Linked DNA regions of Cupriavidus necator. The protein of the gene in region 1 binds, or shares a complex with, the protein of each later gene. Links are inferred from orthologs where the notes say so. Each region holds a gene or a part of one and is shown on either strand. Other genes may lie near its edges.

Region 1 (7,696 bases):
AGGTGCTGTGGGAGGACCCGATTGGCTTGCGCATGATCGGCGGCGCGCTGGTATCAATGACCTTCGGTGTGCTGTGGATGCGCAAGATCATCCGTATCCGGGTATGAATGTGCAGCGTGCGGTTCCACAAGTACATGCAGTGCTCGAAGAAGCAGGGCTTGGACAGCTATCCTGACGGGAGTCCATCATGCAAGGCATTATCCAGGGGTTTCAGGCGGACCAGTTTGTCGTGCTCGCGCTGATCTTCGTGGCGGCGTTCGGCACGGTGTTCGGGGTGCTCTACGTGTTCTCGCCCAACCGCTTGCGGGGGCGGGCGGAGCAGATTGCAGGCCAGGCGGGTCAGCTCGGGGCTGATCCTGGCAAGCAGAATCCGCTATACGAAAAGCTGGTGCAATGGGCGCAGCCGGTATCGCGGCTGTCACTGCCCAAGGAGGGGTGGGAGAGCTCGCAGCTGCGCGTGCGCTTCATGAACGCCGGCTGGCGCAATGCCAGTGCCGCACCGCTGTACTTTGCGGCCAAGACCGTTCTGGCCATCGCCCTGCCGATGATCGGGCTGCTGGCAGCCGCCGGCCAGCCCGGCCTGCAGGACCGGAATATCATGTTCGCGTTGCTGGCAGTGCTGGGGGCAATCGGCTACTACCTGCCCAACGTCGTTCTCGCGCGCAAGGTCGCGCAGCGCCAGCGTACGGTGTTTGAAGAGTTTCCGGACGTGATCGACCTGCTGACCGTCTGCGTGGAGGCCGGCCTCGGGCTCGATGCAGCGCTGATGCGCGTGGCCGACGAGCTGGCGCTGCGCTGCCCGGTGCTGGCCGATGAGCTCCAGCTGATGCTGCTGGAGCTGCGCTCGGGCTTCTCGAAGGAAAAGGCGCTGTCTAACCTGTCGCTGCGTACAGGCGTGGAGGACGTGGACAAGTTCGCCTCCATGCTGATCCAGGCCGACCGCTTCGGCACCAGCCTGGGCGAGTCCCTGCGCGTGCTGTCCGACATGCTGCGCACCAAACGCCGCATGCGGGCCGAGGAGCAAGCCGCCAAGATCGCGCTCAAGCTGTTGTTCCCGCTGATCTTCACCATCTTCCCGTCGCTGTTGCTGGTGCTGCTCGGGCCAGCCTTTATCCAGATCTATCGCGTTCTCCTGCCCACCATGGCCGGACAGGGAGGGTAATACTTCCGGGAAACCGTGATCGTTTCCCCCGGCTGTCTCCCGGTGCAATGCCGGCTAGACAGTCACTTGCCCGGACCTGGTTCCGGGCTTTTTTGCTTTTCGTCGGGATTCGCGGGACTTGACCAGACGGGCTGGCTTATTAAGAATGCAGGCAACCACCCGCCGCCGTAGCGGCCCATGCAGCGAGCCCCATGCGCCTCCGGAGTCCCCATGAAGCTACGCATCCTGAGCGACCTCCACATCGAGCACAACATGCCGCAGTCCGTGCCTGCCTGCGATGCCGACGTCGTGGTGCTGGCCGGCGACATCGCCAACGGGCGCGACGGCATCGACTGGGCCGCGCGCACCTTCAGCCAGCCGGTGGTCTATGTGCCCGGCAATCACGAATACTACGAAAGCAACTTCGATACCGTGGATCGCCTGATGGCCGAAGCCACCGAGGCGCACCCGGGCATACAGGTGCTCAATGGCACCGTGGCCGAATTCAATGGCGCGCACGGACGGGTACGCATCATCGGCACTACCTGGTGGACTGACTACACCCTGTTCGGCACTGACCGGCGCGATGACGCGATGCAGGCTTGCGCGGCTGTGATGCTGGATCACCGCCTGATCGAACTCCACGGCGACGACGGCCGTCCGCGGCATTTCACGCCCCAGGACGCGCTGGCGCGCCACCAGGCCGCGTCGGCCTGGCTGGCGGCGCAACTGGCGCAGCCCTACGATGGCAAGACCGTGGTGGTCACGCATCACGGCCCCGACCTGGGCAGCCTGGACCCGCGCTACTCGCACGACCTGGTCTCGGGCGGCTTCCTGTCGCGCCGGCCCGACCTGGTAGCAAAGGCGGACCTGTGGATCCACGGCCATACCCACACCAGCTTCGACTACTGCATCGACGATTCGCGCGTGGTCTGCAACCCCCGCGGCTACGTCAGCCGCCGCACCGGCGAGCTGGAAAACAAGCGCTTCGACTGGTGCTGCGTGGTTGTGGTCTGACGCGCGCCGGAGCCGGCCTCAGCCCTTGCCGCGCGCATCCCTCAGTTGTAGTTGAAATTGACCGTTGCCACGCTGTCGACCGTGCCTGGCGTGACCGGGCCTACCCGGTAGTACCTCACCCCCAACGGAATGGCCATGGTCATTGCCGCGCCGACATTGCCCATGCCGACATCGGCGTTGAGCGGCAGCGGGGTGCCCGCCGGGCCGCCATTCAGCATCTGCAGGCCAACGCCTTGCGCCGAGCCGTTGTTCCGCAGGACGCTGCCCACGGCGGTGGCATCGCCGCTGATGTTCATCGTGACGATCGACTGGGTGACGCAATTCTCGAGAGTGAGCCCGAATCTCGTCGCGCCCGCGGTCGAGCCGATGGTGGGCAGGGACGAGGCGCTGATCTTGGGCAAGGTAATGACCTGGTTCGCCGTGCCGGCGCTGAGGTTGCAGCTTGGCGGAATGAAGCGGAAGGTCACTGGCGAAGTCATTTGCTCGCCGAACTGGGCCGTCCACGGCCCCGGTCCCGAGCCCCCCGTCCAGCTGTCCTGGTAGCCGAAGCGCATCAGGCTGTCACTGAACGTGCCGCTGGTCAGCACCGTGCTGGTCCGCACCAGGTCCAGCCGGAACCGGAAGGTCTGGGTCGAGGTGCCCAGCGGCATCGTGCAAGGCACCCCGCCCGAAGCCGCCCCCATGCAGTTGGCACCGAAGTTGTCGCCGCCGTTGGTGCCGTAGCTGGTCGGTGCAATCAGGTTGCCGTCGGGCATGTACATGCGATAGCCCAGTCCCGGCATGGCGGTGGCAAAGGTCTGCTGCGAGATCGAAGTCGCCACCAGCGGCGTCTGCGGCGTGTAGTTCAGGGCCCAGCCATTGGTAGATGGATGCCGCAGTCCGGTGTCGTCGCACGTCACCGTTACGGTAATGGTGGCGCTGGAGATCACCTGGCCGATGCCGGTGGTCTTGCTGATGCTCACCGTGGCCGGCAGGAACGGCGAGGTCACGGTGGTTCCCATGCAGGCAGCATGCGCCTGGGCGTATGCCAGGCACATGAGTGCCGCACAGGCAAGCACCGAAGGCACGCGCCTGATGCACGCGGTGGCATGAACCAGCCAGCGTCGTGGCGATGTAGTGATTTCGTTTTCCATGGCAGCCATGCTAGGAGGTGGGTTGATCCGGGATTTGCCCGCGGGTTCAATAGGCGGCGATTAGAAATGTAGCCAGCGCCTTCCGCTCCACAAATAGGGCAAGCCTTAGATCAGGGTGAGAGTTTTCTGCGCTCGTGCATGGCAAGGCGCGAGCGTCGCGCTGCCCGGAACGAAAAAACCCCCGCGGGCTCGCACCCGCGGGGGTTCTTCAAGACAGCCTGCCCGTAAGGGCAGTCGGTCGGCGATGAATTACATCATGCCTTCCATGCCGCCCATGCCGCCCATGCCGCCCGGCATTGCCGGAGCCGATTCTTCCTTCGGCGATTCGGCAACTGCGCAGTCGGTGGTCAGCATCAGCGAAGCCACCGAAGCGGCGTTCTGCAGTGCGGTGCGGGTGACCTTGGTCGGGTCCAGCACGCCCATTTCCACCAGGTCGCCGTACTCGCCCGAAGCGGCGTTGTAGCCGTAGTTGCCCTTGCCTTCGATAACCTTGGCAACGACCACCGAAGCTTCTTCACCGGCGTTCAGCACGATCTGGCGCAGCGGCTCTTCCATGGCGCGCAGCACGATCTTGATACCGGCGTTCTGGTCGGCGTTTTCGCCGGTCAGTGCCGAGATCGCAGCGCGGGCACGCAGCAGGGCCACACCACCGCCGGGGACGATGCCTTCTTCCACCGCAGCGCGGGTGGCGTGCAGGGCGTCTTCCACGCGGGCCTTCTTTTCCTTCATTTCGACTTCGGTGGCAGCGCCAACCTTGATCACGGCAACACCGCCGGCCAGCTTGGCCACGCGCTCTTGCAGCTTCTCACGGTCGTAGTCCGAGGTCGCTTCTTCGATCTGGGCGCGGATTTGCTTGACGCGGCCTTCGATCGCAGCTGCGTCGCCGGCGCCGTCGATGATGATGGTGTTTTCCTTGCCGATCTCGATGCGCTTGGCCTGGCCCAGGTCGTTCAGGCCAGCCTTTTCCAGCGTCAGGCCGATTTCTTCAGCGATGACGGTGCCGCCGGTCAGGATGGCGATGTCTTCCAGCATGGCCTTGCGGCGGTCGCCGAAGCCCGGGGCCTTGACGGCGGCGGTCTTCAGGATGCCACGGATGTTGTTGACCACTAGGGTCGCCAGGGCTTCGCCCTCGACGTCTTCAGCGACGATCAGCAGCGGGCGGCCGGCCTTGGCCACTTGCTCCAGCACCGGCAGCAGGTCGCGGATGTTGCTGATCTTCTTGTCGAACAGCAGCACGAACGGGTTGTCCAGCTGGACAACCTGCTTTTCCGGGTTGTTGATGAAGTACGGCGACAGATAGCCGCGGTCGAACTGCATGCCTTCCACGACTTCCAGCTCGTCGGCCAGCGACTTGCCGTCTTCAACCGTGATCACGCCTTCCTTGCCGACCTTGTCCATGGCTTCGGCGATGCGCTCACCGATGGAGGTGTCGCTGTTGGCCGAGATCGCGCCAACCTGGGCGATTTCCTTGCTGGTGGTGGTGGGCTTGCTGACCTTCTTCAGCTCTTCCACGGCGGCGGCAACAGCCTTGTCGATGCCGCGCTTCAGGTCCATCGGGTTCATGCCGGCGGCAACGAACTTCATGCCTTCGCGCACGATCGACTGGGCCAGCACGGTAGCGGTGGTGGTACCGTCACCGGCGTTGTCGCTGGTCTTGGAAGCCACTTCCTTGACCATCTGGGCGCCCATGTTCTGCAGCTTGTCCTTCAGCTCGATTTCCTTGGCCACGGACACGCCGTCCTTGGTCACGGTCGGGCCGCCGAAGCTGCGCTCCAGCACCACGTTGCGGCCCTTCGGGCCCAGGGTCACCTTGACTGCGTTGGCGAGGATGTTCACGCCTTCGACCATCTTGGCACGTGCGGCGTCGCCGAACACTACGTCTTTAGCTGCCATTCTTGAATCTCCTGAAATCTGTACGGGGTGGCGGTCAGTTGGTGAATTACTTGTTCACCACGGCCATGATGTCTTCTTCGCGCATGACCAGCAGTTCCTGGCCTTCCACCTTCACGGCCTGGCCGGCGTACTTGCCGAACAGCACGCGGTCACCGACCTTGACGTCGAGGGCGATGTTGTTGCCCTTGTCATCCTTCTTGCCAGGACCGATTGCCAGCACTTCGCCTTGATCGGGCTTCTCGGCAGCGTTGTCGGGAATCACGATACCGGACGCGGTCTTGGTTTCGTTGTCCAGACGCTTCACGATCACGCGGTCGTGCAAAGGACGCAGATTCATACGGACTCCTAGATACAAAGTGAGTTTTTGATCACAAATCGGCCGGCTACCGAGGCGACGGCCGTCAGAAATGTTCAGGTGTCGCAGGAGGCTGTTAGCACTCACCCCTGACGAGTGCTAATTATAGGGACGGGGTAGGGGCATTTCAAGACGCGGGTGTGATGCGGGTTTTCCCGAGGAGCGGTTGATGCCTTGCGCGGCATGGGCTCCCGGCCGGCAACGACCCGCCTGTAGGAATAATCCCGGCACCCATTCGGGCGTGTGCCTGACAGCGCAACGTGGTGCCGCTACCTAGACTGGGCTTGTCGCCGCGCGCCCGTCTTGGCCGGATGTACGGCGTACGCCGCGCCGAGCGCTTCCGTTGCCGGCGCCTCCGACAGCGACTCTGGAGGTATTCCATGGATACGAAACAGCCTGCTCGCCTTACCCGAATCGCCAGCGTGATTGCCGCAGGCCTGGCTGGCCTCAGCTGCGCTGCGGCCATTGCCCAGACAACCGCCACCCCCGCTACCCCGGCCACGCCGGCAACCCCTGCTGCCCAGGGCATGCCCGCGACCCCGGCGATGCCGGCAACCTCTGCCACGCCGGCAGGCGGCCAGGGCGTGCCGCCCGGCATGACCCAGATCGAGCCGCCGAAGGACCCGCTGGTGGAACGCCGCGAGGCGCGCCAGAAGGCCGCCGCCGAGTACAAGGCCAAGAAGAAGGCGGCCAAGGGTGAGTACAAGGAAGAAGTCGGCGCTGCCAAGCAGGAGCGCAAAGTAGAGAACAAGGCAGCCGATGCAACGGCCAAGCAGGAAATGGCCGCACCAAAGCAATAGCGCCAGCCTTTGCGAGACGGGTGGCCGGGATCAGCCGGCCACCTTCTTCTTGCCAGACATACCCCTCCCGTTTGCCCTTCGGCAGCATCCGGACCCTGGCGGCTTGCAAGAGGCAGGATCGCGCCTAGACTCGATACGAGCGAGTCGTGCGCCTTTCTGCCCGGCTTGCCATCTGCGCCATGTCCGCTGCCCACCCACGCCACTGGTTCGCAGGCCTTCTCCTGTCCGGCCTGGTGGGCGCACTCAGCCTGTGCAGCACGTTTGCCGTAGCGCAGCAGAAGCCGGCGCCGGCGTCCGCGCCCGTTGCGGCCCCCGCGGCGAAAGCCGCAACCGGCAAGGCAGATGTCGCCAGGCCGCGCGGCCTCAACCTGGCCAACAAGCCGCGCATGGGCGACTTCGATGTGATGGTCAACAGTCGCGTCATCCGCGTGCTGGTGCCTTACAGCCGCACCCTCTACTTCAGCGACAAAGGCCACGAGCGCGGAATTACCGCAGAACTGGTGCGGGAATTCGAGCGCTACCTGAACAAGACCTACGCCAGTCGACTGGGCAAGCGCCCGCTCACCATCATCATCATCCCCACCACGCGCGACCGGCTGCTGCCCGACCTGGCGGCGGGCCTGGGCGATATCGCCGCCGGCAACCTGACCGAGACCGAGGCCCGGCTGAAGATGGTCGACTTTGCCGCGCCGCGCGACCGCAAGCCAGTGCGCGAGCTGATCGTGACCGGCCCCAAGTCGCCGGCGCTGAAGAGCCTGGACGACCTGGCGGGCAAGACCGTCCACGTGCGCCGCGCGAGCAGCTACTACGACAGCCTGACTGCACTGAACAACCGCCTGCGCCAGTCCGGCAAGGCGCCGATGAAGCTGGTGCTGCTGCCCGATGCCCTTGAAGACGAGGACGTGCTCGAGATGCTGAACGCGGGCCTGCTGGAGATCGTCGTGGTCGACGACTGGAAGGCCGCAATGTGGGCGCAGATCCTGCCTGACATCAAGGTGCGCCAGGACCTGGCGGTGCGTGAAGGCGGCTATGTCGGCTGGGCCTTCCGCAAGGACAGCCCGCAGTTGCGGCAGGTCATTGACGATTTCTATGTCAATTACGTCAAGAAGCAGGGCATGGCGGAATACCTGATCAAGCAATCCATGCGCCGGGTCAAGCAGATCAAGAACAACACCGAGGACGCCGAATACAAGCGCTTCCAGCAGACCGTTGCCTTCTTCGAGAAGTATGGCAAGGACCATGGCTTCGACCCGCTGATGCTGGCGGCACAGGGCTTCCAGGAGTCACAGCTCAACCAGCAGGCGCGCAGCCGCGTGGGCGCCGTCGGCATCATGCAGATCATGCCCGCCACCGGCAA
Region 2 (5,418 bases), 520 kb from region 1 along the record:
GCTGGTCGCTGAAGACGATCCAGGTGGAACCCGGCGGGAAGTGGAATTCCTGCTGCGGCACCTTGGCCTGGTAATCCAGGTCGGCCTTGGCCAAGTCATGCAGCTGCAGCATGCGGTGGTCATATTCCGAGCGCTTGCGCTTGGTGATATGCAGCAGCTTCATCAGCGCCGCCTGCCCCGGCCACATGCCATGGGTCTTGGGCACGAACTTCTGCGCAAAATCGCCGAACGGCTCGCCCACGCGCCACACGCGCGCCGCGGCCGGGTCGATGTTGTGGAACACGCGCAACAGGCGCTTGCCCAGCATCGGGTTGGACGGGAACGAGTCCACGTGCAGGCGGGTGTCGTCCTTGCGCCAGCTGACCGGGCGCCCGGCGATCTCGCTGGGCCGCAGCGAGGTGCCGGCGCGCGTCATGTGCGGGATGTATTCAGGGAACAGCGTGCGCACCAGCAATTCGCTGTTGTCGGCGTAGCGGCGGATCAGCGTGTACAGGTCCGCCAGGTCCTGCGGACTGCCCTGGGCGCCGCGCACCGCGGTGTCGTCGGCGCGCAGGTTGATGTTCTTGGACTTGCCGTCGGAATAGCGGCTGTCAAGGAAGCGCTCTTCGCCCGGCTGGAAGCGGAAATTCAGGTTCGGGAAGTACAGCACGGCGCCCTGCTCCAGCTCGCGGCGCAGCGTGGCGCGTTCTTCGGCCGTGACCTGCGGCGCCCAGTCGGCATATGGCTGCGGGCGGATCAGGTTGAGCTGGCCGGCGGCGGGCGGCTGGGTTGAGGTCGAGGGGGCAAGGACAGGCGCTTCGGACATGGCATCCTCTGGAAACGGTCACCAGTGTTTGGGGTCGGCCGCCGGCGTGGCGGCTGGGGATGGCGGGATTTTACTCCCTGCCGTCAGCCGTGGCGCCGGCGTCACGCGGCGACTGGACCAGGATCAAGCCCGCGTAAAAAAACCCCGCGGGCCCTTGCGGGCCGGCGGGGCTTGCCGTCAGTGCTGCTGGCGCGGGTGGCGCTTACAGGCCGGCCGCGGCGCGCAGGGCAGCCGCCTTGTCGGTGGCTTCCCAAGAGAATTCCGGCTCTTCGCGGCCGAAGTGGCCGTAGGCGGCAGTCTTCTCGTAGATCGGGCGCAGCAGGTCCAGCATCTGCACGATGCCCTTCGGGCGCAGGTCGAAGTGCTCCTGCACCAGCTCGGCGATCTTGGCGTCGGGGATCTTGCCGGTGCCTTCGGTGTAGACCGTCACGTTGATCGGGCGGGCCACGCCGATGGCGTAGCTGACCTGCACCTGGCACTGGCGCGCCAGGCCCGAAGCCACCACGTTCTTGGCAACGTAGCGCGCGGCGTAGGCGGCCGAGCGGTCGACCTTGGACGGGTCCTTGCCCGAGAACGCGCCGCCACCGTGCGGCGAGGCGCCGCCGTAGGTATCGACGATGATCTTGCGCCCGGTCAGGCCGCAGTCGCCCTGCGGGCCGCCGATGACGAAGCGCCCGGTCGGGTTCACCAGGTACTTGGTTTCCTTCAGCATCTCGGCCGGCAGCACCGGCTTGATGATTTCCTCGATCACGGCTTCGCGGATCTGGGCCTGGGTGATGTCCGGCGAATGCTGGGTCGACAGCACCACGGTATCCACGCTGTGCGGCTTGCCGTCGACATAACGCACCGTCACCTGCGACTTGGCGTCCGGGCGCAGCCAGGGCAGGCGGCCGTCGCGGCGCAGCAGCGACTGGCGCTCGACCAGGCGGTGGGCGTAGTAGATCGGGAACGGCATCAGTTCCGGGGTCTCGTCGCAGGCGTAGCCGAACATCAGGCCCTGGTCGCCGGCACCCTGGTTCAGGTAGTCGTCGGAGGCGCGGTCCACGCCTTGGGCGATGTCGGGCGATTGCTTGTCATAGGCGACCAGCACCGCGCAGCCCTTGTAGTCGATGCCGTAATCGGTGTTGTCGTAGCCGATGCGCTTGATCGTGTCGCGCGCGATCTGGATATAGTCGACGTTGGCAGTCGTGGTGATTTCCCCAGCCAGCACCACCAGACCGGTGTTGCAAAGCGTCTCGGCCGCCACACGCGCGTACTTGTCCTGGGCCAGGATGGCGTCGAGGACGGCGTCGGAAATCTGGTCGGCGACCTTATCGGGATGGCCTTCGGAGACGGATTCCGAAGTAAAAAGGAAGTCGTTTGCCACGAACTTATTCTCCAGGTTGGCTATTGCGTGCCAGCCCGATCAGTTCATGGCGGCGACGCTTTAGCGGTATTTCAAGCAGCCCGGTTAGAGCCGCATCGCCCCGCAAGTTGTCAGTTAACTCGGCGATACACGCTATTATACGCGCCTGCCGGGCTCGTTGCAGCGCGCCAACGGTACGGTACGGCACCCTGCCAACCAGCCGGGGGCACCGTGCCCAGATGAATCCGATGACGGCACGCTGCGCGCGGAACTGAATACCGCCATAGAAAAAACGCTGCCTGCCCGTCTGTTCCCCGGCACAGACCCGTAGCAGACCCGCTTTTCGCGCCTGATGACCTTTTTGTTCTGGCTGATCTCCCGTTTTCCCCTGCGGCTGCTGCAAGCCGCGGGCGGCGCGCTCGGACTGCTGAGCGCGCGCCTGCCCGGCCGCTACGGCCAGCGCCTGCGGGAGAACTTCCGCCAGGCGTTTCCCGACGCCACCGATGCGATGATCGACGAAGCGGCCCGTTCGGCCGGACGCATGATCGTCGAGATGCCCTACTTCTGGAGCCGCAGCAAGATCGGTGCGAAGCTGCATGGCTTTGACGACTACCTGTGGCCCGAGCTGGGCAAGCTGCAGGCGCGCGGCAAGGGCATCATCATCCTGACCCCGCACCTGGGCTGCTTTGAAGTGCTGCCGCAGTCCCACGCGCTGCAGCGCCCGGTCACCGCCCTGTTCAAGCCGCCGCACCAGCCCTGGCTGCGCGACTGGATTGAAAAAATGCGCACCCGGCCCGGCATGCACATGGCGCCGGCCACGCCGCGCGGTGTGCGCATGCTGGTGAAGGCACTCAAGCGCGGCCAGGCGGTGGGCATCCTGCCCGACCAGGTGCCCAGCGGCGGCGAGGGCAACTGGGCGCCGTTCTTCGGCAAGCCGGCCTATACCATGGCACTGGTGCACCGGCTGCAGCAGCTGACCGGCGCGCCGGTGGTGGCGGTCTTTGCCGAGCGCCTGCCGCGCGGCGCCGGCTATCGCGGCCACCTGCGCGTGATCAACGACGGCGGCATGCTGCCGGACGATCCTGCCGCCGCTGCCGCGGTCATCAACCGGACTATCGAGGAACTGGTGGGCCTGTGCCCCACGCAGTACCTGTGGGCTTACAACCGCTACAAGCAACCCGCCGGAGCGGGTACCCCGGACGCGCCGGGCAATGATACCGAGCCGGCCACTGATCGATCGATTTCATGAGCCGTGTGTTCACGTGGCTTGGCATCGGCTTGCTGACGGTGCTGGGCAAGCTGCCATATCCGTTCGTCGCGCGCTTCGGCGAGGCGCTGGGAAGCCTGCTCTACCTGGTGCCGAGCGAGCGGCGCCGCGTGGTGCAGGCCAACCTGCGCCTGTGTTTCCCGGACCGGACCGAGGCCGAAATCGATGAACTGTCGCGGCAGAGCTTCCGCATCCTGTTCCGCAGCTTTGCCGAACGCGGCATCTTCTGGACCGGCAGTGAGGCGCAGATGCGCCGCTGGGTGCAGATCGACGACCAGGCCGGCCTGGTGGCCCTGGATGGCACCCCGCATATCCTGGTGACGCTGCACCTGTCGGGCGTGGAAGCCGGTGCGATCCGACTCACCATCGACCTGCGCGAGCATCTCGGCCGCTCCGGCGCATCGCTCTATACCAGGCAGAAGAACGACCTGTTCGACCACTTCCTGAAGCACGCGCGCGGGCGCTTCGGCGCCAACATGATCTCGCGCAACGACAGCGCGCGCGACATCCTGCGCTGCCTGAAGAAGGGCGAGGCCCTGCAGCTGATCGCCGACATGGATTTCGGCGAGCGCGACTCGGAGTTCGTGCCGTTCTTCGGCGTGCAGGCGCTGACACTGACCTCGGTGTCGCGGCTGGCGCGCCTGACCGGGGCCAAGGTCGTGCCGATCTACACCGAGATGCTGCCCGACTACCAGGGCTATGTGCTGCGCATCCTGCCGCCCTGGGAAGACTACCCCGGCGCAAGCGTCACCGACGACACGCGCCGCATGAATGCCTTCTTCGAGGACTGCATCCGCCCGCGCGTACCCGAGTACTACTGGGTGCACAAGCGCTTCAAGCACCGCCTGCCGGGCGAGCCCGAGATCTACTGAGCGCGCCGGCACGTCCGGCGCCGCGCAGCTACAATCCCCACCATGAAACTCCAGTTCACCAAGATGCACGGCGCGGGCAACGACTTTGTCGTGCTCGACGGCATCCACCAGCAGATCGACCTGACCCCGGCGCAATGGCGTGCGCTGGCCAGCCGGCATTTCGGCGTTGGCGCTGACCAGATCCTGATCGTTGAAAAGCCGTCCCGCCCCGATGTCGACTTCCGCTACCGGATCGTCAATGCCGATGGCAGCGAGGTGGAGCACTGCGGCAACGGCGCGCGCTGCTTTGTGCGTTTTGTCACCGACAAGGGCATGACCGACAAGCGCTCGGTGCGCGTCGAAGTGATGAACGGCGTCATTACCCTGACGCTGCAGGACGACGGCCAGGTCACGGTGGACATGGGTGCGCCCGAACTGGAACCGGCGCGCGTGCCGTTCCGTGCGGAAGGCCTGCCCACCCGCGCGGAAGGCGCGGACACGCTGTACGGCCTGGAGGTCAACGGCCGCACCGAATGGATCTCGGTGGTATCGATGGGCAATCCGCACGCGGTGCAGGTGGTGGACGACGTGGAGAACTTCCCGGTGCTGCAGGACGGCCCGGTGGTGGAGCACCATGCCGCCTTCCCCAACCGCGTCAATGCCGGCTTCATGCAGGTGCAGGACCGCCATGCCATCCGGCTGCGCGTCTACGAACGCGGTGCCGGCGAAACCCTGGCCTGCGGCACCGGCGCCTGCGCGGCCGTGGTGGCCGGCATCCGGCGCGGCCTGCTGGACTCGCCGGTGCGGGTGCATACCCACGGCGGCGATCTGACCATTGCCTGGGATGGCGGCGCGGAACCGGTGCGCATGACCGGCCCGGCCACCACCGTGTTTGAAGGCAGCATTGACCTGGCAGCCCTGCCGGCCTGACCATAGGGGCTGTGCGCCCCTGTCCACACGCCCCGCATTCCTTGCCGCGGAGCCCCGGCCGGGGCGCTCATTCCCTTGATCTTGCTGGTCAGACCGATGGAGCGCCCATGCCGCTGGACGATTTCCGCATTACCTCAGGCAAGCGTTTTCGCCTTGCCGACTTCGACCCGGGCAGCAAGCCGCTGTCGTGCGGCAAGAAAGAAGAAGACCTGGCCCGCAT

Evidence for each region.
Region 2: the proteins of groL (region 1) and metK are in contact, whole or in part, in a cryo-EM structure (PDB 8P4O), measured with the Escherichia coli proteins. The link is inferred for Cupriavidus necator from one-to-one orthologs.

Annotation. Positions count from the first base shown.
Region 1 is NZ_CP066018.1:747,207-754,902, forward strand. Bases 2,863-5,722 are described here. They hold groL (chaperonin GroEL), read right to left. Parts: upstream 5,185-5,722; coding sequence 3,541-5,184; downstream 2,863-3,540. Other genes in these bases: I6H87_RS03500 (fimbrial protein), read right to left, coding at 2,863-3,159; groES (co-chaperone GroES), read right to left, coding at 5,231-5,521. Also shown: I6H87_RS03485 (type II secretion system F family protein), read left to right, coding at 1-107; I6H87_RS03490 (type II secretion system F family protein), read left to right, coding at 188-1,162; I6H87_RS03495 (metallophosphoesterase), read left to right, coding at 1,373-2,158; more of I6H87_RS03500, read right to left, coding at 2,200-2,862; I6H87_RS03515 (hypothetical protein), read left to right, coding at 5,920-6,339; I6H87_RS03520 (MltF family protein), read left to right, coding at 6,519-7,696.
Region 2 is NZ_CP066018.1:1,271,780-1,277,197, forward strand. The notes cover bases 90-2,883. They hold metK (methionine adenosyltransferase), read right to left. Parts: upstream 2,172-2,883; coding sequence 1,008-2,171; downstream 90-1,007. Other genes in these bases: I6H87_RS05900 (Kdo hydroxylase KdoO), read right to left, coding at 90-805; I6H87_RS05910 (lysophospholipid acyltransferase family protein), read left to right, coding at 2,503-2,883. In the rest of the region: more of I6H87_RS05900, read right to left, coding at 1-89; more of I6H87_RS05910, read left to right, coding at 2,884-3,399; I6H87_RS05915 (lipid A biosynthesis lauroyl acyltransferase), read left to right, coding at 3,396-4,289; dapF (diaminopimelate epimerase), read left to right, coding at 4,332-5,198; I6H87_RS05925 (polyphosphate kinase 2 family protein), read left to right, coding at 5,306-5,418. UniProt on the Escherichia coli protein: Catalyzes the formation of S-adenosylmethionine (AdoMet) from methionine and ATP.